DNA from 4 places in the Paenibacillus sp. S25 genome. Region 1 is predicted to be linked to each of the others. Evidence: predicted binding sites of a transcription regulator. Region 1 holds the regulator's gene; each other region holds the start of a gene.
The links. Region 1 encodes Rex, which represses fermentation and respiration genes when NADH is low (regulators of the CRP and FNR family bind a similar motif). Its sites were predicted from a motif close to TTGTGAAATATTTCACAA; they were not measured.
Positions count from the first base shown of each region.

Region 2: pflB (formate C-acetyltransferase) is a predicted target of Rex. The motif match lies at 2,260-2,277, and genes of this name have one in related genera.
Region 3: nirB (nitrite reductase large subunit NirB) is a predicted target of Rex. The motif match lies at 2,377-2,394, and genes of this name have one in related genera.
Region 4: KAI37_RS04115 (DoxX family membrane protein) is a predicted target of Rex. The motif match lies at 3,924-3,941, and genes of this name have one in related genera.

Region 1 covers NZ_CP073683.1:3,468,062-3,473,664, forward strand. Annotated here, with positions in the region: gene KAI37_RS15150 (AAA family ATPase) at 1-12, opposite strand, end outside; gene KAI37_RS15155 (hypothetical protein) at 5-538, opposite strand; gene KAI37_RS15160 (cell wall elongation regulator TseB-like domain-containing protein) at 834-1,358, opposite strand; gene KAI37_RS15165 (amidohydrolase) at 1,396-2,697, opposite strand; gene KAI37_RS15170 (redox-sensing transcriptional repressor Rex) at 2,684-3,337, opposite strand; gene dinG (ATP-dependent DNA helicase DinG) at 3,382-5,603, opposite strand, start outside.
Region 2 covers NZ_CP073683.1:3,626,053-3,631,655, forward strand. Annotated here, with positions in the region: gene pflB (formate C-acetyltransferase) at 1-2,226, opposite strand, end outside; gene adhE (bifunctional acetaldehyde-CoA/alcohol dehydrogenase) at 2,553-5,165, opposite strand; gene KAI37_RS15995 (Crp/Fnr family transcriptional regulator) at 5,424-5,603, shown strand, end outside.
Region 3 covers NZ_CP073683.1:695,607-701,209, reverse strand. Annotated here, with positions in the region: gene nirB (nitrite reductase large subunit NirB) at 1-2,270, opposite strand, end outside; gene KAI37_RS03100 (DUF4867 family protein) at 2,530-3,201, opposite strand; gene KAI37_RS03095 (beta-glucoside-specific PTS transporter subunit IIABC) at 3,198-5,057, opposite strand; gene KAI37_RS03090 (DUF7916 family protein) at 5,199-5,603, opposite strand, start outside.
Region 4 covers NZ_CP073683.1:913,962-919,564, reverse strand. Annotated here, with positions in the region: gene KAI37_RS04135 (amino acid ABC transporter substrate-binding protein/permease) at 1-655, opposite strand, end outside; gene KAI37_RS04130 (inorganic phosphate transporter) at 896-1,885, opposite strand; gene KAI37_RS04125 (DUF47 domain-containing protein) at 1,900-2,514, opposite strand; gene KAI37_RS04120 (DUF3048 domain-containing protein) at 2,703-3,797, opposite strand; gene KAI37_RS04115 (DoxX family membrane protein) at 4,047-4,565, shown strand; gene KAI37_RS04110 (hypothetical protein) at 4,780-5,603, shown strand, end outside.

The DNA.
Region 1 (5,603 bases):
CCATCTAGGCATTAGGCCATACCCCCATTTGCTGAGATTGACGTGGCAAAACGATAAACTTGGTCGCTTTACCTTCGCTGAGTCGGATATAGACATTGTTCGAATCCATGTCGGTATCAGCTTTGATACCCGTCTTTTTCTTTTTCATCTGCTCAACTGTAGATGAAATTTGAGTATACTTTTTATTTTCCATCGCTTCAGCCACAGGGAACATAGCCTCAGACCACCATTGATTCAGTGCTGAATTGGAACGATCTGTGATATCCAACTTAATAGTGCGGCTACCAATGATGGATTGTCCTTTTTGCTTAACCACATCGACCAATTTGGCCACATCTGCCTGCGGTTTGAGATCTAGTTTCAATACAACCTGATCCTGTTTAATATCTATTTGAGCGCTTGTCACGCCTGGATATTGAGATACCAGTTTTTCCAGAGGACTTTGCATTGTAACCTGACGGTAAATGAACCATCCCCCAAATAGCAGCAAAGCTGCCAATACTGCCGCCACAACGATAGGAACTGCACGCAATTTCAAACAACATCCTCCTCTCAAAATGTAACACCCAGAAGAAACGGGACGAATGTCAACAAACAACCAAATTGCATGATCTTATAGTATCAGCAATTCTTTTTTCTATCATTTTTGTCTATCACTTATAAAATATAGTATATCATAACGTATATCTAATATCGAAGGCAATGTGTGGAGGAGTTGCGGCATAGCAAAACTAAAAGACGTAAATACGATTTTTTTCGCATTTACGTCTTTTTCTTGAACTTTCAATTATTTACTAGTCATTCATTCCACATCTGCCAATCCTTACACCAGCTCAGTTATTGGGCAAAGTATACTTTACACCCGTCGCTCCCCCATCTGAAAAACGGTAAAAGGTATAGTAATGATGGCTTCCATCATCGTAAAACAGCTGCCACACATATTCGCCATTGAACACACTCGGCCGGAGGCTTACAATTTTTACACCTGGAAGCTGCTGCTGAATTAGCGCCATCATTTTTTGCTCATCGACTCCGTTCTTCAGCAGCTCGGTATGAACACCGCTATTATCTGCGGCAGGTACGTTAGGTTGTCCCTCCACTTTTTGAAAAGGAACCCACACCATTATATTTTCATTCTGTGCATTTTTCCCTTGAACTACCCAATATACCTGATCCCACACAGACTTCCATGTTTGAGTCGTGCTAACCAGACCACCTGATTGCTTGGCCTTAATGATAGCGGCATTTTTCTCAGCCACCTGGTCTTGAGTAACATAGGAATAATACCAGAAAATGCTGACCAGGATCAGTATCACGGCCAAAATGGCGACCGCTATCCATTTTTTCTTATTTTTCAAACCTGTGCTTCCTCTCTAAGGGGATGTGACACCTAAATTAGCGCGACAGCAGCCCTTCAAAGGCGGCTTGTGCCTCATGTTTGATACGTTCCTCGTCCATAGTCAGGCATTCGCCGTTTTTCACAACCTGGCGACCGTCTACCCACACATGAGCCACGTCCTTGGCGCTTGCAGAGTATACCGCATGGGAAATAAGATCTGTACGCGGCAAGAAATGTGCCTGATTCAGATCCAACGCGATAAAGTCAGCCTTGTTGCCTGCTGCCAACGCTCCTACTTCTTTTAAACCAATCGACTTTGCACCGTATTCTGTTGCCAGACGCAGCGCTTCACTTGCAGGAACTGCTGTAGGGTCACCGGATACACCCTTGTGAATAAGTGCCGCCAGACGCATTTCCTCGAACATATCCAGGTTATTATTGCTGGCAGGACCATCCGTTCCGAGAGAAACAGTAACCCCTGCACGCAGCAATTCAGGCACTCTTGCCACACCACTTGCCAGCTTCAAATTGCTACCAGGATTATGCGAAACCGCTACACCACGTTCAGCCAGTAAAGCTATTTCTTCGTCGTTCAAATGAACGCCATGGGCAACAAGCGAAGGACGGGAGAAAAAGCCAAGCTTATCCAAGTGTGCAACTGGACGCAAACCGTAGTCGCGTACGTTTTGCTCCACTTCGGCGATCGTCTCAGACATGTGTGTATGCAGTGGCAAGTCCAGATCATGCGCAGCTTGTACGAATTTTTCAATAAACGCAGGTGGACATGTGTATGGCGCGTGCGGAGACATCATCGTTGTAATACGCCCGTCTGCTTTACCATGCCAGTTACGCGCAAAAGTCACGGCCTCAGCCAGCTTGATTCGCTGTTCTTCTTCCGAGCATAGTCCAATTGCTCCACGCATCAGACTTGCACGAATACCTGACTCTTCAGCTACACGAGCCACCTCATCCATATGATCGTACATGTCCAGGAAGGTCGTTGTTCCACCTTTCAGCATTTCCAGCACAGACAAGGACGTACCCCAGTACACGTCCGTAGATGTAAACTTGGCTTCCATAGGCCACATTTTTTCCTGAAGCCATACTTGAAGTGCCAAGTCATCTCCATGCCCACGCAGCAGAGACATCGCCGCATGACCATGGGTATTAATCAGACCAGGTAAAAACAATAGCCCTTTACCATCAATCGCTTCCGCTTCTTCCTCACCCGCAGGCAAAGTTTCGCCAATATAAGTAATACGGCTATCCTCCACAATCATAAAACCATGGACTACCCCAGCTTCTGGTCCATTTACGGCAAAAGAGCCATTTTTAATCATCCATTTATTCACTGTCATATTGTGTTTCTTCCTTTCCGTCCTCCAAATAATAAGCGAGGCTAAGCAAATCAGTTGTAAAGTCTGTGGCATGAATCCGAATGTTGGCCGGTGCCTTGAGAGTAGTCGGTGCAAAGTTCAGGATCGCTCCAATTCCGCTCTCAATAAGCCTGTCAGCCACGTGCTGTGCTTCAAAATCAGGTACGGTAATAATCCCGATTCGAATGTTTTTTTCTCTCACAGTCGCTTCCAGTTCATCCATCGGTTGAACGACCAATGTATTGATCTTGGTCCCTACCTTATCCGGAAACGCATCAAATACTGCGACAATCTTCATATTGTCTTTTAAATAAGCGTTATAATTCGAAAGGGCTTGCCCCAGATTACCGGCACCGACCAATACGACATTAATTTGCTGGTCGATTTTCAGGATATGGCGTATTTTCTCGATTAGATAAGAAACATCATAACCGATACCCTTCCGACCAAAATCTCCAAAATAGGCGAGATCTTTACGGATTTGGGCCGGGTTCAAATCTAGCCTCTGTCCCAACTCTTGAGAAGAGACCGTAGCCACCTCCCGTTTGTGAAGTGCATTCAGATAACGTAAATATACGGGTAACCTCCGTACGACAGCCTCTGAAATTTTATCTGATTTCATACTTGCTCCCCCTAATTGTAACGAACATACTTAGTGTCCGTCCGTTATGCCTCTGTCTCCGGGGCGGATTGGAGCCATTCGGCGATGCGGGGCACCATTTGCTCCGATGGCATATGCTCCATTTTTGGTCCCGGTAACGAGTACAAAAAGTGCTTTCCGTAATAGGATTCGATCACACGCGTATCGTAAACGATAACGACCCCGTGGTCGCTCGCTGTACGTACCAACCGACCAAATCCCTGTTTGAAGCGAATGACCGCTTGTGGTACAGACAGCTTCATAAATGGATTCTTCTTCTGCTGCTGAAGCAGCTCGCTTTTTGCCTCCAGCAACGGGTGATTCGGCGGTTGAAACGGCAAGCGAACAATGGCCAGACAAGTCAGAGCCTTTCCTGGAATATCGACGCCTTCCCAGAAGCTGCTGGTTCCCAGCAATACAGAAGCTTTAGCTTCCTGAAAACGGCGGGTTAGCTTGCTGCGACTCCCACTGTCCACACCTTGTCCCAGCACAGTAATTTCGCTGGCTGCTAAGGCCTCTTTGAGCGGCTCATACACTTGCCGGAGCATCCGATAGGAAGTAAACAGAACGAGCATTCTCCCCCGCGTCGCCTGAGCAGTCGCTCCTAGAGAGCTAACGAGCATATCTACAAAATGTGCATCTCCTACACTGCCCTTCACACTTGGAAAATCCCGTGGAATGACCAGCAACACCTGATCCCTGTAATTAAAGGGTGACGGGAGCTGCGAAGTCATCAGCCGCTCTTGATCTGCGGCCTCCTGCAAGCCGAGCTGATCGATCATGTACTGAAACGACTTATCTACCGATAAGGTAGCAGACGTCAGAATAATGCTTCTTTTTTTGTCAAAAAACATTTCTTTCAACTGGCGGCTCACATCGACGGGCACCGCATAAAATTGCAATGATTTACTACGGAATTGTCCACTCGCTTCGAGCCAGTATACGGTTGTTTCATCATCGAGTCGCATAAAAAATCGCAAATTTTCTCGAATCCCCGCCAAATCCTTGAGCAGACCCGTGATATCTGTAATAAGGCTATCCGCCGCATAATCGTCATGTTCTTCCTTGACGTCCAGCATCAGCTTGTCGCCCTTGCGCAAAATTTCACTCATCGTTACATATAGCTGATTTTCCAAAGCCCCCGCCTGATCCCACTTTGCAGGCTTGGCTGAAGGTTTGAGACGGGAAGAAAACTGTCCTGTTTCACCCGGTGTCGCATCGCTTCGCTCAGGCAACATGCCAAACAGCTTGTCGCTTAGCAGGTCCCAAGTTTCTTTAACCTCTAACACGAGCGGATATATCTGGTCGATGGTTGAGGCCCAATCCGCCGACTTCTCGTGCCCCGATTTTGCCAACTGTTGACGAAGTGAAGGCAGTTGTCCATTCTTGCTGTCTTTGAACAGTCGCGTCAGTGTATGCACGAGTGTGAAATATTTCATATGCATACCTAGGTGCTTACCAGCTACTTCCTCCAGGTGATGGGCTTCATCAATCACCAGGTGTTCATAGCTCGGCAACAACTGGTGACTGGCTTTGACGTCTGTGAACAACTTAGAGTGATTCGTAATAACAACATCCGCTATCCCTGCTTCATGGCGTGCACGATGATAATAGCATTTGCGGAACCATGGACAAGAACGACCAAGACAGGACTCTGAATCACTCGCCACCGTTTCCCAGAAATCCCCTCCACGGTTGCTCAGATTCAATTCTTCATCATCACCGGTTTCTGTTAGCGTCAACCAGACGATCATTTGAGCCGCTGTAATTAAATCTTCCTTCGGTGTCGCGAAGTCTCTTCTGTTTATTTTATGTTCAAACTTACGCAGACACAAATAATGTCCCCGACCCTTGAAAATAGCAGCCCGGAACGGAAACGGAATCACCTTGGTCAGCATCGGAATGTCGCGCTCGCGTAATTGCTCCTGCAGGTTGATCGTATGTGTACTTACCATAACGCGCTGTCCTTTTTTTACACTGTGATACAGCGATGGGAGCAAATAACCGAGGGACTTTCCTGTTCCTGTACCTGCTTCGATCAGCAGATGCTTGTCTTCACTCAGTGCCTGATTTACACCCTCAATCATCTGTATCTGCGCCTCGCGCTCCTCATATTGGCTCAAGGATGAACGCAAATTGTCCCGCACATCATCCATGTACTCCTCAAAGGAAACACCTGAAAGTGGATTCGGGTCGTCTTCTCTACGCGGTGCAGCTAGCTCCGTCCAATCTTCCACTTTTAGCGCAA
Region 2 (5,603 bases), 160 kb from region 1:
CAATTGTTGTTCACGAGTCAGCTTGATAAAGTTAACGGCATAGCCGGAAACACGAATCGTCAGCTGTGGATAGTTTTCTGGGTGCTCCATTGCATCCAACAGTTGTTCGCGAGCAAACACATTGACATTCAGATGATGTGCGTGGCTTCCAAAGTAGCCATCCATCATCGAAACAAGGTTTGTTTTGCGTGTTTCTTCTTCTTTACCCAGTGCTTTAGGCACGATGGAGAAGGTGTTCGAGATACCATCCAGACTGTGTTCATATGGCAATTTGGCTACGGAACTCAGAGATGCCAAAGCACCTTTTTTATCACGACCGTGCATTGGGTTTGCCCCTGGTGCAAACGGTTCGCCTGCTTTACGTCCATCCGGTGTTGTACCTGTTTTCTTACCGTAAACCACGTTGGAAGTAATAGTCAGTACAGATTGAGTAGGAACCGCATTACGATAAGCTTTATGCTTGCGAATCATGCTCATGAAGCTTTCTACCAGTTCCACAGCGATGTTATCTACACGGTCATCGTTGTTACCGTAGCAAGGGTATTCGCCTTCGATTTCAAAGTCAACAGCAATCCCTTTTTCGTTACGGATTGGTTTAACTTTTGCAAATTTAATGGCACTCAAGGAGTCGGTAGCAACTGACAGACCCGCAATACCACATGCCATGGTGCGGAGAATATCACGATCATGCAACGCCATTTCAATGCGTTCGTAGCTATATTTATCATGCATGTAGTGAATAACATTCAAAGTGTTCATGTACAGTTTTGCCAACCATTCCATCATAGGTTTGAAGCGGCTCAACACTTCTTCATATTCCAGAACTTCACCTGTAATGGCTGGGAATTCAGGCCCTACTTGGACGCCAGATTTTTCATCTTTACCACCGTTAATTGCATACAGCAGAGCTTTAGCCAAGTTGGCACGAGCACCAAAGAATTGCATTTGTTTACCGATTTTCATTGCCGATACACAACAAGCAATACCATAATCGTCTCCATAAATCGGACGCATCAGATCGTCATTCTCGTACTGAATGGAGCTAGTTTCAATAGAAACTTTCGCACAATATTTTTTGAAGCCTTCAGGCAATTTTTCCGACCACAGTACAGTCAGATTCGGCTCCGGTGCAGGTCCCAGATTGTAGAGGGTATGCAGGAAACGGAAGCTGTTTTTAGTTACCCGAGTTTCTCCAGTTACGGACATACCACCAATGGACTCAGTAACCCATGTTGGATCTCCACTGAACAGTTCATTATAGTCAGGTGTGCGCAAGAACTTAACAATACGCAATTTCATAACAAAATGATCGACCAGTTCTTGAGCTTGTTCTTCTGTCATTGTACCCTCTTCCATATCACGTTGAGAGTAAATATCAAGGAAGGAAGATACACGTCCTAAGGACATTGCTGCACCATTTTGTTCTTTGATTGCTGCAAGATATCCAAAATATACCCATTGGAAAGCTTCTTTCGCATTGTTAGCAGGTTTTGAGATATCAAAACCGTGTTCAGCAGCCATTTGTTTCAGTTCATTCAAAGCACGAATTTGTTCGGAAATTTCCTCACGCAGACGAATTACGTCTTCTTCCATGGAATCAACTTCAAGGCTTTTCAGTTGCATTTTTTTATCTTGGATCAAGAAGTCTGCACCATACAAAGCTACACGACGATAGTCACCGATAATACGACCACGACCGTATGCATCTGGCAGACCAGTAATGATACCAGCTTTACGAGCTGCTCTCATTTCATCTGTATAAGCGTCAAATACACCTTGGTTGTGAGTTTTACGAATATGAGTGAAGATATCAATGATACTTTCTGGTACTTCAAAACCATAGGCTTTGCAAGCGTCGATCATCATCCGAATTCCACCAAACGGCTGCAAAGAGCGTTTGAATGGAGCATCTGTTTGTACACCGACAATTTGCTCTTTATCCCGGTCCAGATAACCCGGCTTATGTGAAATAATAGTGGATGGCGTATTCACGTCTACATCAAGCACGCCGCCGTTTGCCAACTCTTTTTTGGTAAGATCGGATACAATATCCCACAATGCAGTTGTGTTGGCGGTAGGACCAACCAAAAATTCTTCATTGCCAACATAAGGTAAGATATTGGTTTCAATAAAATCGTTGACGTTGACTTCTTTAGTCCATTTGCCTTTTTTAAAACCTCTCCAGCCAGATTGTTGCTCTTGTAATTCTCTCTCAATCACCGACATGTAAATCCCTCCAAATTGTTTGGTCTTCCGGACTTGTGATTTTTTTCACGATAAAGCTATTTCTTGAGCCCGGCCTGTTCACCGATGCCTTACGCTCAGTGTCGGGACCTTTCTTACACCCTTATTGTAGAATAATGATAGAGTGTAGTATGTGATAAAAATCACAATATGAGTGATTTTTATCACTTTATTTTCCCTAGCTGCGCGCCTATCCTTAGCCTTGCCGTTCACCTCCCTTCCCAAACCAACAGGCCCTCTATATAGAGAGCCTGCATCGGTATTGAACGAGAAAATGCTTTTTCACAAGCCTCTTCGTACCTATTATATTATTGATCAAAACGTCCGTAGAAGGCATTGCGATAGACATCAGCCAACTCAGTAACCAGTGGCAGTTTCGGATTCGCAGTTGTACATTGATCTTCAAATGCGCGGTCAGCCAGATAGTCTACACGTGATTCGAAATCCTTCGCATCGAAACCGATTTGTTGGAACGATTCCTCGATACCAAGTGTTTTGTTCATCTTACGGATCGCTTCGATCAAGCTGTTAACCCCTTCTTCGGTGGTGCGTGCAGGCAGTCCCAGTATGCGTGCAATTTCTGCATAACGCTCATCCGCAACAAAGTGCGAATATTTAGGGAACGAAGCAAATTTTGTCGGTTTTTTCGCATTATAGCGAATGACGTGCGGCAATAAAATGGCATTCGTGCGACCATGCGCTGTATGGTATTGTCCACCCCATTTATGTGCAAGACTGTGGTTAATACCCAAGAATGCATTAGCAAAAGCCATACCAGCAAGTGTAGAAGCATTATGCATTTTCTCACGAGCCAGTTTATCACCAGTCAGAGCCGATTGTTCTAGGTATTGGAATACCAATTGAATGGCTTTAATTGCCAGACCATCTGTGTAGTCATTAGCCATTACGGACACGTAAGCTTCGATAGCATGTGTCAGAACATCCATACCTGTGTCCGCTACAGCTGTTTTAGGCAGCGAATATACAAACACTGGGTCAATAATTGCCACATCAGGAGTCAGCTCATAGTCAGCCAGCGGATACTTCGTGTTACCCAGGTTTTTGTCCGTAATTACTGCGAACGATGTAACTTCGGAACCTGTACCCGAGGTTGTAGGGATAGCTACAAATTGCGCTTTTTGGCCCAGACGTGGGTACTTGTAAATCCGTTTACGGATATCCATGAATTTTTGTTTTAAGTTATTGAAATCAGTATCTGGATATTCATAGAACATCCACATGCCTTTAGCCGCATCCATTGGCGAACCGCCGCCCAATGCGATGATGCAATCCGGTTGGAAACGTCTCATCATTTCTGTACCACGTTCTACCGTAACTGTCGATGGATCTGGCTCTACTTCAGAGAACACTTCGATAGCTACCGGTGTTTGGCGTTGATGCAGATAATGAATAACACGATCTACATATCCCAGTTGTACCATCATAGGGTCCGTGATAATGGCTACACGTGTGATATCAGGCATTTTAGCAAGATACTGTGTCGAGTTTTTCTCAAAATAGATTTTGGAAGGTACTTTGAACCATTGCATATTCACCGTCCGTTTCGCCACCCTTTTCACATTAATCAAATTGACTGCCGATACGTTCGACGAAGTCGAGTTACGACCGTACGAACCGCAACCGAGTGTCAATGAAGGAAGGTTGGTGTTGTAAATGTCGCCAATCGCACCATGTGTGGAAGGTGCATTTACAATGATACGTCCTGTTTGCAGACGGTTTGCGAAGCGAGCGATAACGTCCTCATCGTTCGAATGAATAGCGGACGAGTGGCCCATGCCCCCGAATTCCACGACTTCAGCAGCGCGTTGAATACCTTGTTCCGCATTTTTTACTTTATAGCAAGCCAATACAGGACTCAATTTTTCCGCAGACAATGGGAATTTTGTTCCTACCCCTTCAATCTCAGCGACTAAAATTTTAGTTCCTGCTGGTACTGTGATACCACTCATTTCAGCAATTTTCACAGCAGACTGCCCGACGATTGCTGGGTTCACTGCACATTTCTCGACATTCATAGCTCCTTGAGTGAGCTTAGCTGCTTCTTCTTTATTTACAAAATAGCAGCCGTTAGCGATCATCAATTTTTTCACTTGTTCGAAGATTGGCTCTTCGATAATAACCGCTTGCTCGGAAGCACAAATCATACCGTTGTCAAAAGATTTAGAGAGGATGAGATCGTTCACGGCCTGCTTGATGTCTGCTGTTTTTTCAATGAAGCAAGGCACGTTACCTGGGCCTACACCCAGAGCAGGTTTACCGCAGCTATATGCCGCCTTAACCATGCCTGATCCACCAGTTGCCAGAATCAGAGCCACATCCGGGTGATTCATGAGTGAATTTGTTTTATCCATCGATGGAGCTTCAATCCATTGAATACAATCAGCTGGAGCACCATGTTTGACGGCTGCTTCGAGCAAGACGCGGGCTGCTTCCGCACTACACGATTGAGCAGATGGATGGAAACCGAAAATGATTGGGTTACGTGTTTTAATGGCAATCAACGCTTTGAACATCGTAGTCGAAGTCGGGTTTGTCACTGGAGTGATCCCCATGATAATGCCGACTGGCTCTGCTATCTTTTGAAAACTGTCAAAATCATTGTCTTCAATGACACCGACGGTTTTTTCATTTTTGATACTATGATAGATATATTCTGTTGCAAACATGTTTTTGGTGATTTTGTCCTCGTACACACCGCGTCCTGTTTCTTCAACAGCCAACTTCGCCAGGTACATGTGTTTATCCATCCCTGCGAGTGCCATAGCTTGTACGATTTCGTCAATCTGTTCCTGATTCATACTCATGAAAGCTTGCTGTGCCCGGTTCCCCCGGTCAATCAGCGTTTGAATATACTGCTCTGCGCTTTGCTCTTTTTGGATAACCTCGTTTTTAACAGCCATTTCCCTCATCCTCCTGTTATCTCGTGTACTATCTCTTGTTCACGCACTGATCGTAACACAGCTTTTCAAGATATATTGTGATTTTTTTCACAATCTATTTAAAATTTTATTTTATGAAGTGAATTAAATCACAAAGTTTGGAATTCTGCCACTTTTACCCCCTCTTCTTGCCCCAAAAACGCATTGCGCAGGTATATAATGAATTTGAATTGATCAAGTTGCAGATAAAAAACATAGGATACAAAGGGGAAATGGACGATGAGAAACCCTACAAATGTAATGGAAGCCCGCGGCAACACCTGTTGCTTCTCGGAGGCCAGCTTCAACCGGTTGCAAGTGATGATGAAAGATCGAGTTATGCCTGAAAGCTCGCATCTGTTCTGGGAAGGAGATACAGCGGATAAGCTGTTTTATATTAAGCGCGGACGCGTGAAAGTA
Region 3 (5,603 bases), 2.8 Mb from region 1:
TCCTCCAGACCGATCCGTTCCACCCACTCCGAAGTACGTTCCAGGTATTGTCCTGTTTCCCGGTAGAGTTGCATTACGCTTCCTACAATATCAATCAACTCGGCGTCGGTTTTCACTTTACAGAGTGAATCAGCCAACCGCGCTTTAATACCGCCATTACCGCCGATAAAGATCTCCCAGCCCCCATCATTACCTACGATTCCGATATCTTTGGTACATGATTCCGCACAGTTGCGTGGACATCCATTAACCGCTAATTTGAATTTTGCCGGGAAATCCAGTCGTTCGAATTTCCGTTCCAACACTTCTCCCATTCCCATCGAGTCCTGTGTGCCAAACCGGCAAAATTGCGATCCAACACAGGTTTTAACCGTACGAAGTGACTTCGCGTAGGCATATCCCGACGGCATATCGAGTTCTTCCCATACTTTAGGCAGATCCTCTTTACGGACACCGATCAAATCAAGCCGTTGTCCTCCTGTTACTTTAACAACCTTAACGTTGTATTTAAGAGAAACATCAGCTATCTTCTTCAAATCTTCTGGGGTCGTTACACCACCATACATTCTAGGAACAACTGTAAACGTTCCATCCTTTTGAATGTTCGCGTGCAATCGCTCATTTACAAAACGGGAATCTCCCTCATTTTCATAGGTATCCGGGTTAATCATTCCCAGATAATAATTCAGCGCTGGCCGACATTTGGAGCATCCTTCATCATTATGCCAACCCAGTACATTCATAACTTCACGCGTTGTTGTCAGCCCTTTGGTTTTGATCGCTTCCACAATCTCGTCCCGACTCAATGTTGTGCAGCCACATATTCCTTGCTTGGCTGACGTCTTGAAGCTGTCTCCAAGAACATACTGTAGAATTTGCTCAACGACCGGCTTGCACCCTCCACAGGAACGCGTTGCTCCGGTACATGCCTTAATTTCATCGACTGTGGTTAGTCCATTATCATTAATTGCATCCACAATCGCCTTTTTAGTCACACCGTTACAGCCGCAGACAATTTCATCATCCGCCATCGTTTCAGCGGATAATGTTTTCGCCCCGTGATTGCTACATCCAGTACCCATGATCTGTCCATATATCTCATCTGTCATCAATGTTTGCTGACGCACATATTTTTGAAGGCTAGCAGATTCGCTCACATCACCAAACAGTACAGTTCCAACAATCTTATTTTCACGAAGCAGCACTTTTTTGTATGTGCGCTTCCACTCATCCTTTGCAACAATCACCGTATGTTCAGGCTGGGTTATGAATTCGCCAGCTGAGAAAACATCCACCCCTGAAATTTTGAGCTTGGTGGAAACCACCGATCCCATATAACCTTCAGTTTCCGCGCCTGCCAAATGCTTGGCAATGACACTTCCCTGCTCAAACAGCGGAGCTACCAGACCATAACAGATTCCGCGGTGTTCAACACATTCCCCTACAGCATATACATCCGGCACGGAGGTTCTCATCAAATCATCGACTACAATACCACGATTCGTTTCCATACCACTTTGCACAGCCACCTGAATATTAGGCTTGATCCCGACGGCCATAACGACCAAGTCCGCTTCCAGCTCGCTTCCGTCTGAAAACCTCAGTCCTTGTACCCGATCTTGACCGTACACCTCCGCAGTTTGCATTTGCATCGCAAACTTGATTCCCTGGCGTTCTAGTTCTGCTTTCAACATTGCAGAAGCTTCCCGGTCCAGCTGACGTTCCATCAAATCCTCCATTAAATGAACGACCGTAACATCCATCCCCAGGTTGACCAAGCCTTTAGCTGCTTCCAGCCCCAATAGGCCTCCACCAATGACAGCTGCCTTTTTAAAGGTCTTCGCTGCCTCAAGCATTGCCGAGCAATCGGCGATATCTCGGAAACCGATGACACCCGGTAATTCTTTGCCCGGAATAGGCAAAATAAATGATTGTGAGCCAGTAGCTACCAAAGCTACATCGTAATCAATTTCCAGTCCGTCTTCGGTGTGAATCTTCTTGTGCTCACCGTCAATGCTTTTCACCATTTTTCCTGTATATAAAGTAATCCCTTGATCCGCGTACCATTGCAAATCGTTCAGTATGATATCATCAATCGTTTTGCTACCTTCCAATACATAAGAGAGCATGATCCTGTTATAGTTCGGATGCGGCTCATTTCCCAGGACCGTAATTTCATACTTATCCGTTAATTTTAAAATTTGTTCGACCGTATTGATACCAGCCATCCCGTTCCCTATAACCACAAGTTTCTGTTTACTGTTTATCATATACCGGTTCCTCCATTCATTCGACAATGCTTCCTATCCGATGACATCTCCTACGTTCCTATGAATATTGCTTATGCTTCTATTCTAATGCAGCAGATAGAGCTATATGTGATTAGAATCACAATGTAGTTCAAATTAAGAATATTTAGGGATTTCCCTATTTCGTTTCAAGGGATAAAGGTAAGCAGCTGAAATTGGATTAAAAAAAAGGACCCGCTAGTTGGTCCCTTAGTTTAATTTATGAATGATGGACTTTGACTCAAATGGGTGAAATATTCAGCAACTTCCCGTGCAGCCCGGGATGGACGCCAGCCGCGATTTTTTCCATCTGTGTACTATGAACCATAAGAAATTTATTTTTCTTAGTCAGCAGTAGGTTCCCCCGGCTACCTTCTCCCGCTTCAAGTGGCATATTCGTTCCTGCCGGAAGGATCACAATCGTCAAATATCCTTCACTGTCAACTTTACAGGGAGCATAATGAAGTGTCGTTGAATATATCTCGACAACCGTGTTTTTAGGCTGAAAAAACACCTGAACATTTGCACTGTCATAGGAATTGTCCTCAATGTCCTGTACTCTGCCGACAAGATGAATACAGTCTGTAGCGGCAATCACCACCTCACTGCTCTGATGATATTCCAGCCCGGTCAAACCCGTATTCTGACCTGCGCAAAAACCAGCCTGAATTGGAAGTTGGCCGTACACCTCATCTTGAATCCGGTGAATTACACCGAAGTCTTCGAGTTCTGCGACCGAAGGTACATAATGGTTTCCCTGATCGGGTACGCTGGTCGTTTCTTTTGCATACTTGATGAGCTCTGTGGTATTAAAATGAGGCAGCAGCCTTCCATACGGGCGGAATGCTTCGCTCATTACCTCATAAATGACCAAAGGTGCATTGATTTGATTTAGTCTTTCCGTAGTCTTCATAGCTTGACCTCCAGCAATGAATCTCCTGTGTACACTCGGTTATTTCCCAGCACCTTAACGTCAGAGTATTCGGCTGTATTCGTCACAATAATCGGTGTAGTCATGTCATAGCCCAGAGCCTTAATTGCTCCAATATCAAACTCGACCAGCAGTTGACCTTTGGTAACCCGGTCACCTTCTGCGATATGCGTTTTAAAATGCTGTCCTTTCAATTTGACGGTGTCCATACCGATGTGAACCAAGATCTCCGTTCCTCCATCCGATACAATACCAATCGCATGACCTGTACGGAAGGCATTAGCTATAGTTCCGTTGAATGGGGAGAGCAGTTTGCCATCCTCAGGCACAATAGCAACGCCTTTACCCATGGCTCCAGTAGAGAACACTTCATCAGATATCTCGGATAACGGTTGGACAGCACCCGTCAGCGGGCTGGAAATATTCTCGTTCGTCAGCGCAGGAGCTGGGGTTTCAGCTTCTTTCTTCTCTTCATGGACTGCAATCATTTCTTTTTCCATGGAATCATTAAATCCAAAGAAATACGTGGTAATGGCTGTGAATATATAAGCTACGATAATGGCAATTACGAATCCTGCAAATCCTGTGCCGAAGAATATCGGCAGGGATGCCAAGCCCGGTATACCTGGAGCAATCGCCACGGAACCCGCCGCACCTGTGATTGCCCCGGCGATAGCGCCCCCGATAATAGCCCATACGAACGGTTTTTTGTAGCGGATACTAATCCCGTAGATGATCGGTTCCGTGATGCCAAACAAACCCGTTATCGCCGCAGGCCCTGCAATCGCTCTCACTTTTGGATTTCTGGTTTTAAGGACTACACCCAGTGCCGCACCTGCTTGTGCAAAGTTAGAAGGTGCCATTAATGGTTTCATGGTATCATAACCATATACCGCGATGTTATTGTACATAATAGGAATAAACGCCCAGTGCAGCCCCATAACTACCAGTAGCTGCCACCCAGCACCTAAAATGACTCCTGCTACAATCGGACTCAAATTGTATAAGAAGGTGTAGCCCTTAGCCATTCCCAAGCTGGCATATATTCCAATCGGTCCAACCGCGATCAGAGTCAAGGGAACAATGACCATCAAACAGATAAGTGGCGTTATAAAATTTTTCACGCTATCATGAATTACTCTATTCAGGAATTTCTCCAGAATCGATAGCAACCAAATCGCGATAATCACTGGAATAACCGAAGAAGTATAACTCATAAGAACAACTGGAATATTGAAGAACGTAATATCCACTTTATCGTTATACAAAGTAATAATATTCGGGTATACCAGAGCTCCCGCTACTGCAAGCGCTACAAACGTATTCGCTCCAAACTTTCTCGAAGAAGTGACTGCAATCGCTAGCGGCAGGAAATAAAAGATACTGTCTGCGGCAGCGAACCAGATCGAATAGACACCACCTGTTTTGGTGAGCCATCCTAACGAGACAAGCATTAATAAAAGCCCTTTCAAAATACCGGAAGCTGCCAGCGCCCCCAAAAATGGTGTGAAAATACCGGAAATAATGTCCACCGTTTTGTGGAACCAGTTGCCATCAGAAGCAGCGGATGCATTCGATTTGTCGTCATCTCCAAGGCTACTGATCTTTAAAATGTCTTTATATACGTCCCCTACCGTATTTCCAATGACCACTTGATATTGTCCACCGTTTTCAACAACTGTAATAACCCCGGGAATATTTTGTGTTTGGTTCTTGTCGGCCTGATCCCTGTTTTTTAATTTAAATCTTAACCGAGTGGCACAATGCACCAAGCTGGAGACATTTCCTTCTCCGCCAACAGACGCTAAAATGTCTTTTGCCAGTTTTTCATTGGACATACTGCTCTCTCCTTTAATCCTCATTTGGCATATTTCTATGAAAGTAAACGTTTACATGAATGGTGGTAATCCAAAGACTCTACGTGCACTCCAAGGAGTACAAAAAGAATATAGAGTCTTTGAATTACACGGGGGCAATCGTTACCGACTTCTTCCTACCATTCTCTTGATTGTATGTCTGCGTCCTTTAATGGACAGCGCAAGCTGGTATACGTTCTCAGGAAGAGGTGTTCCTGCATAACCACCATCTCCAATGGCATGAATATCCGCGCCCGTCTGTTTCATCATGAGTGCGATCCAGGCAATCGTTTGAACATCTGCCCCTTCAACTGAGCTGTTCAGGAAAGAAAGAGCAAGCGTTCCGGGTTTATATGAATGGACAAATTCTACACATTGTCTGACGTGCTCCACTGTAATACCATGTCTGGAGCCAGGCGCAGGCAACGTAATAACGTCAGCACCAGAATCGATCAAGTCCTTAATAATTTCATTGGAAGGTCTCTCGCTCAGTGGATCACCCAATACTTTCTCAATGGTTCCGTCTTC
Region 4 (5,603 bases), 2.6 Mb from region 1:
ACCCGTAAGAAGCACCTTTTTCCTTATCTGTTACCAGCTTTAGACCGTTATTCTGGTTTACACCGTAAGCCAGTACCGGATAGTCATCAAAGCAGGCAACCGAATTACCTGTTTTAACTTCATCATACATTTGAGAAGAGTCGTCGAACGGTACTGTAGTAAAGCCGTATTTGGCCTTAATGGATTCTGCGAATGTGTAACCTTCCGTTCCTGTTTTGACAGCGACACGCTGCCCTTTCAAGTCTTCATAGCGTTTAACTGTATCATTATCCTTGCGGACCGCCATGACGACGCCTGAATCAAAATAAGGCTCGGTAAAATCAAATTTCCGCTTGCGTTCATCGGTAATACTCATCCCGGCAATGACACCATCCACTTGATTCGTTTCAAGGGCCTGCACTGCCGCGTTAAAGCCAAGAGGCTTAATGGTATATTCAAAATTCTGATCCTTGGCAATAGCTGCCAGCAAATCCATGTCGATACCGACAAATTTACCATCTACATCTTCAAACTCAAAAGGCGCGAACGTTGTATCCGTGCCGATATCATACTTTGTTTTATTTTCTGCATGTGCCACTACACCGAAATTACCGGCCAAGGCAACCACAAAAAACAAACAAATCATGAGTGCTATTAGTTTTCTAGATTTTTGCATAATTTCCTCCAGTCAGTTGAACGGTTCAAAGTTTTCTGTTTATTCTACAGGAGTTATTAAAAATTGACTACTTTGATGTCAGGTATTTTTTGAAAAACGTTTCATGGAACTATCTGGATGTGTAAACTTTAAAGAAGCAGTTTTGTCCCAGAATGCCAATAAGCCCCTGCCGCAAAAAGCGGACGGAAGCTTATTGTGTATTCTATAGTGTGTACCTTTTTTTCAAGAAATAATAATGGACTAGAAAAGAATTTTGAAAATCAATCCAGATAACAGCGCAGCAATCGGTATGGTTATGACCCAAGTAATAATAATTCGACCGGCCAGCGACCAACGCACAGCGGAAAAGCGCTTCGCAGAACCCACACCCAAAATAGCCGAAGTAATGGCATGAGTGGTACTTACGGGCAAATGAAGCAATGTAGCTGTGAAAATAACCGAGGCTCCCGAAATGTCGGCTGCAAATCCATTAATTGGCTCGATTTTAAAAATCTTGGTTCCCATCGTCTTGATGATTTTCCAGCCGCCGATAGACGTACCCAGCGCCATCGCTGTTGCGGCTGAAATTTTTACCCACATGGGCACTTCCAAATGGTCCTGATACCCCGCCGAAACGAGTGCGAATGTAATAATCCCCATCGCCTTTTGAGCATCATTCGTACCATGCGTGAACGACTGAAGCGCTGCCGTAATGACCTGCATTGTACGAAACCCTTTGTTCACCGTATGCGGACTACGATGAGCGAAGATGTATTTTAAAATCATCATCACGATGTAACCGACAACAAAAGCAATCAACGGGGAGAAAATAAGCCCTTCGACAATCCCGATGAAGCCGCTCCAGTTTAATTTATCCGATCCCGCACCTACATACACCGCTCCAGCCAATGCACCAATCAATGCATGAGAAGAGGATGAAGGAATACCGAACCACCAGGTTAAGAGGTTCCAGATAATCGCAGCGATCAGCGTCGCAATGACGATTTCAATTCCATTCGTAAGCTTGGTTGGATCAGCGACACTTCCACCAATGGTCTTCGCAACCCCTGTAAACAATATTGCCCCGAGAAAGTTCATGACCGCAGCCATAATAATCGCACGTCGCGGGGTCAATGCACGGGTCGATACCGAAGTTGCAATCGCGTTCGCCGTATCATGAAAACCATTAATAAAATCAAAAGCCAGAGCAAGAAAAATAACAATACCCAATACCAATAAACTTGTATCCATGTAAAAGGACTCCCTTACGAGTTACGCATAATGATGGATTCCAGCATATTTGCAACATCCTCGCATGAATCCGTTGTCGTTTCAAGGCGTTCGTACAATTCTTTGCGTTTAATCAGTTCAATAGGGTCAGTTACAGTTGCAAACAGGTTTTTAATGCAAATACGCAACAATTCATCCCCCTGATTTTCCAAATCATTCAGGCGAATAGTGTATTCACGAATGGCCAGCAATTTTTTCTGTGAAAGCAAATGCACAGCTTTCTGAATTTCGTAAGCTGATTGACGCAAAATATCAGCGAACTGCACAATATACTCGTCCGGCTCCGTAATATTGTACATATAAAAACGAGAAGCCGTCGCTTCAAGACCGTCCAACACATCATCCATGGTTGTTGTCAGTTCCATGATGTCATCGCGTTCCAACGGCGTAATGAAGGTCTTGTTCAGTTCAGTAATAATCGTGTGTGTGTAATCATCACACTTATTTTCATACTTCTTCATTTCATTTGTAAACAAAGTTACATCCTGAAGATTTGAAGTATGTTGGGCAAAATAATCGGCTGCTTGCACGATCGTATCTGCCATATTTTCCAACGTCTCGAAGAATATATCCTTTTTCTTCAATCTCATAACGATTACCCCTTTACGAAAATATCCGCAACCTGTTTCGACTGCAATAGACAACCTTTGCTATCTTATCACACTCATCAATGTTTTTGTAATGTTTGTAAAAGCAAATTTCATGATATACGTATACAGTGCCCGACATGGAAGGTCATTATCCGACATTTTTTCCCTAAAAAGGTGTATTTCGTTTTCTAATTCGCTTCTATGGTTACATGTTCCTTTAGTGAAGTATCTGAAGGTACCACATGTATATAGGATGTACCTGGTGTTAACGGGATTTCAACCCCATTTTTCATAAAACGAATCGCATCGCCTGGTGTATGTTGCCACTCAGCCTGTATTAACTGTCCTTGTTGAAACACCATGGCCTCTCCGCTAGCGTCCAACTCAACACTTAATCTGCCTACATCATCCAACGTTCGATGTCTAGCGCTCATCACAATGACATTGGCTGCTGAGAGCTGTTGGTTATTATTTTGATCCACATGTGACTTTTCGTTCACAAAACGCTTATATTGTTGATCCGCTGGATCATAGGTATAAGATACCCGATAGCTTTTAAGCAAAAACCGGATTTGTAAAGATACTGCTGTCTCGTCCACCATAACTGGGGTTTCACCGGATTTAAGGTAAGAATATACTGGAACGTCCGTCTGCTTGGCATACCCTTTACTATCGCTTCCTTTGCGCAGTCTGTTCACGTCTGTGTATAAATTATGTGGAGGACGACGATCTTTGCTTCGCCAGAAGTAAGCCCCTCCATTTGAAATCTCATCCAGATGTTCCTTCCGCTGCTGCTGTAAAATCGCATAGGCATCTGTGCTTCCCCCTGCGTGTATCGGCAACGCGCCATAGGTTTCGCCCAGCTCAATCAAATACGGCCGAATGCTACGGACTGGTCCGATCTTTACATCTCCGCCATGACTTTGGAAAAAAGCGACCAGACGGGTAATCCCGCCTTCTGCAAGAACTTCATATACCATGTCTGCCTGGCTAAGTCCTGCCTGTGGACGTGCAGCAGGAGCATTATTGATCATGACAGCGAGCGGTCGCTCCAAAACTGGCTGCTCCACCGGAAGACCGGTGAGCGAAGCTGTAAATACCGGAATAGACTGCTCCTTCGGCGGTTCAAGTGCCTCCTTCTCTGTTTCTTGCTTGGTCAGTTGGGGAACGGATTCAGATTCACCCGTATTGGACATAGCAGAACAAGACATCAGCATCATGCATAACAGAGCTGAGGCCATCACACGCAACCAATGATTTCGTTGGGAAATGGGCCCGGACAAGTTCATCCCTCCACTTAGTTATTTTTCTCATTATAAGCTTTATTTCCTGTTTTTGTCTTGATTGAAGCGTGAGCAATCTATAGAATACTTATCTAAAGACATTAAAATTTAAAAAATATTTAGACTTTGTGATTTTTATCACAAATAACTGTAACTGAACCTACTACAATAAAGGTGTAGCAAAGATGATCATCCCCAACAAAATGAAATACAACCAACATTATAGATTAAGAAAGAGGAGTGGTTTGAATGTTTAACAGCTGGTTACGTGAGAACAAAGTCGCAATGTGGTTGCTGACTGTAGTACGGGTTTATCTAGGGTATGAATGGATGACCCACGGACTTGAAAAGCTGACAGGTGGATTCGATGCAGGCGGATTTATCTCGGGGGCCATTGCTAAAACAGGTGGAGAACATCCCGCTGTACAAGGCTGGTGGGGATCGTTCCTGGAAGCCTTTGCCCTGCCGAATGTAGGTTTGTTCAACGTCCTAATCCCATTGGGTGAGTTCTTGGTAGGGGTTGGCCTGCTTCTCGGTACATTGACTACACTGGCTGCTTTGATGGCTATGGTTATGAACTTCTCGTTCCTATTCTCGGGTACAGTAAGCACCAATGCAATCTACCTGCTGTTTGAAATCTTCCTTGTAGTTGCTGGTGCAAATGCCGGAAGAATTGGCTTTGACCGTTGGGTACTGCCCTTCCTGCGTGGACTGTTTCGTAAAAATAAAGATACCTTTCCAGCGGACCCTAGTCGAAAAATAGCTTAAACATCCCAAAATAACCGTTATCCTCCGGGATAATGGTTATTTTTTTGCGCTGTTATGCTCACAAGGGGTCTTTCAGCTCCTTCTAACTCGAACTCTTTTATCGGATTCATCATCCCCTCCAAACGTTTACAAGTTGGATACAACATGGAATGCTCACGATACATTTACCCTATACACTACAGTTACATCAAAGAACGTAATGGAGGGTTATATCATGAAAAAAATTACCAAAGCCTATCTCATGCTCGCAGCCGTAACTTTCACAGTGCAGACTATGGGAATGGGATATACGACATCAGCCAAAGCGGCGACGTCTACTACGACATCTCAGGCAGAAAGTGTACAACATATCTCCAAGACCTTCGAGCAGCTACTACGCCAACCCGGCAAGCTACCTCAGGCATTCACTTATTTGCAAAAGCATATTCAATCCATTCCAGCCTCTCAAGCTACCATCATGGTGCTTCATCTGGAAAATGCGCAGAACCAGCAATTGGATTCCTATGCAAAGACGTTCTACCCGGCCTCTGTTCAAACCAAAATAAATCAAATCTATAAACCCGGTGATTCGTTCACAAATGTAATCAGCCGTTCAAGCGATGCGAACCTGAAAAAGTTGCTAACTCAAACAAGAGATGCCGGCTACAAACTTGAAACTGCAGAAGGCATGTACTACCCAGTCATCAACTATGAAAAATATAAAGTCTTCGGGAAGCACACCTCGACAGATATCCGCAGCTATATTGACATCATGGCGATGGAATCCGGACAGACGGCTACCAAGGATGCCGCGCTCCGTATCGGCTACCAACAGTTAGCCGGACGAGTGCTGGCACAGGAGGCATTTTTAAACCAATATCCACACTCCAACCGTACACAAGCTATAAAAAAGTTGCACGATCTGTACTTCTTCTATACTTTCTATGGCACGAACAATACGCCATTATTCGATTATGATACCGGGAAGATTCATCCGAATGCCAAAAAAGGGTATCAACTCGTCGTTCAACGTAATATGGATTCGAAGAGTACCTACAT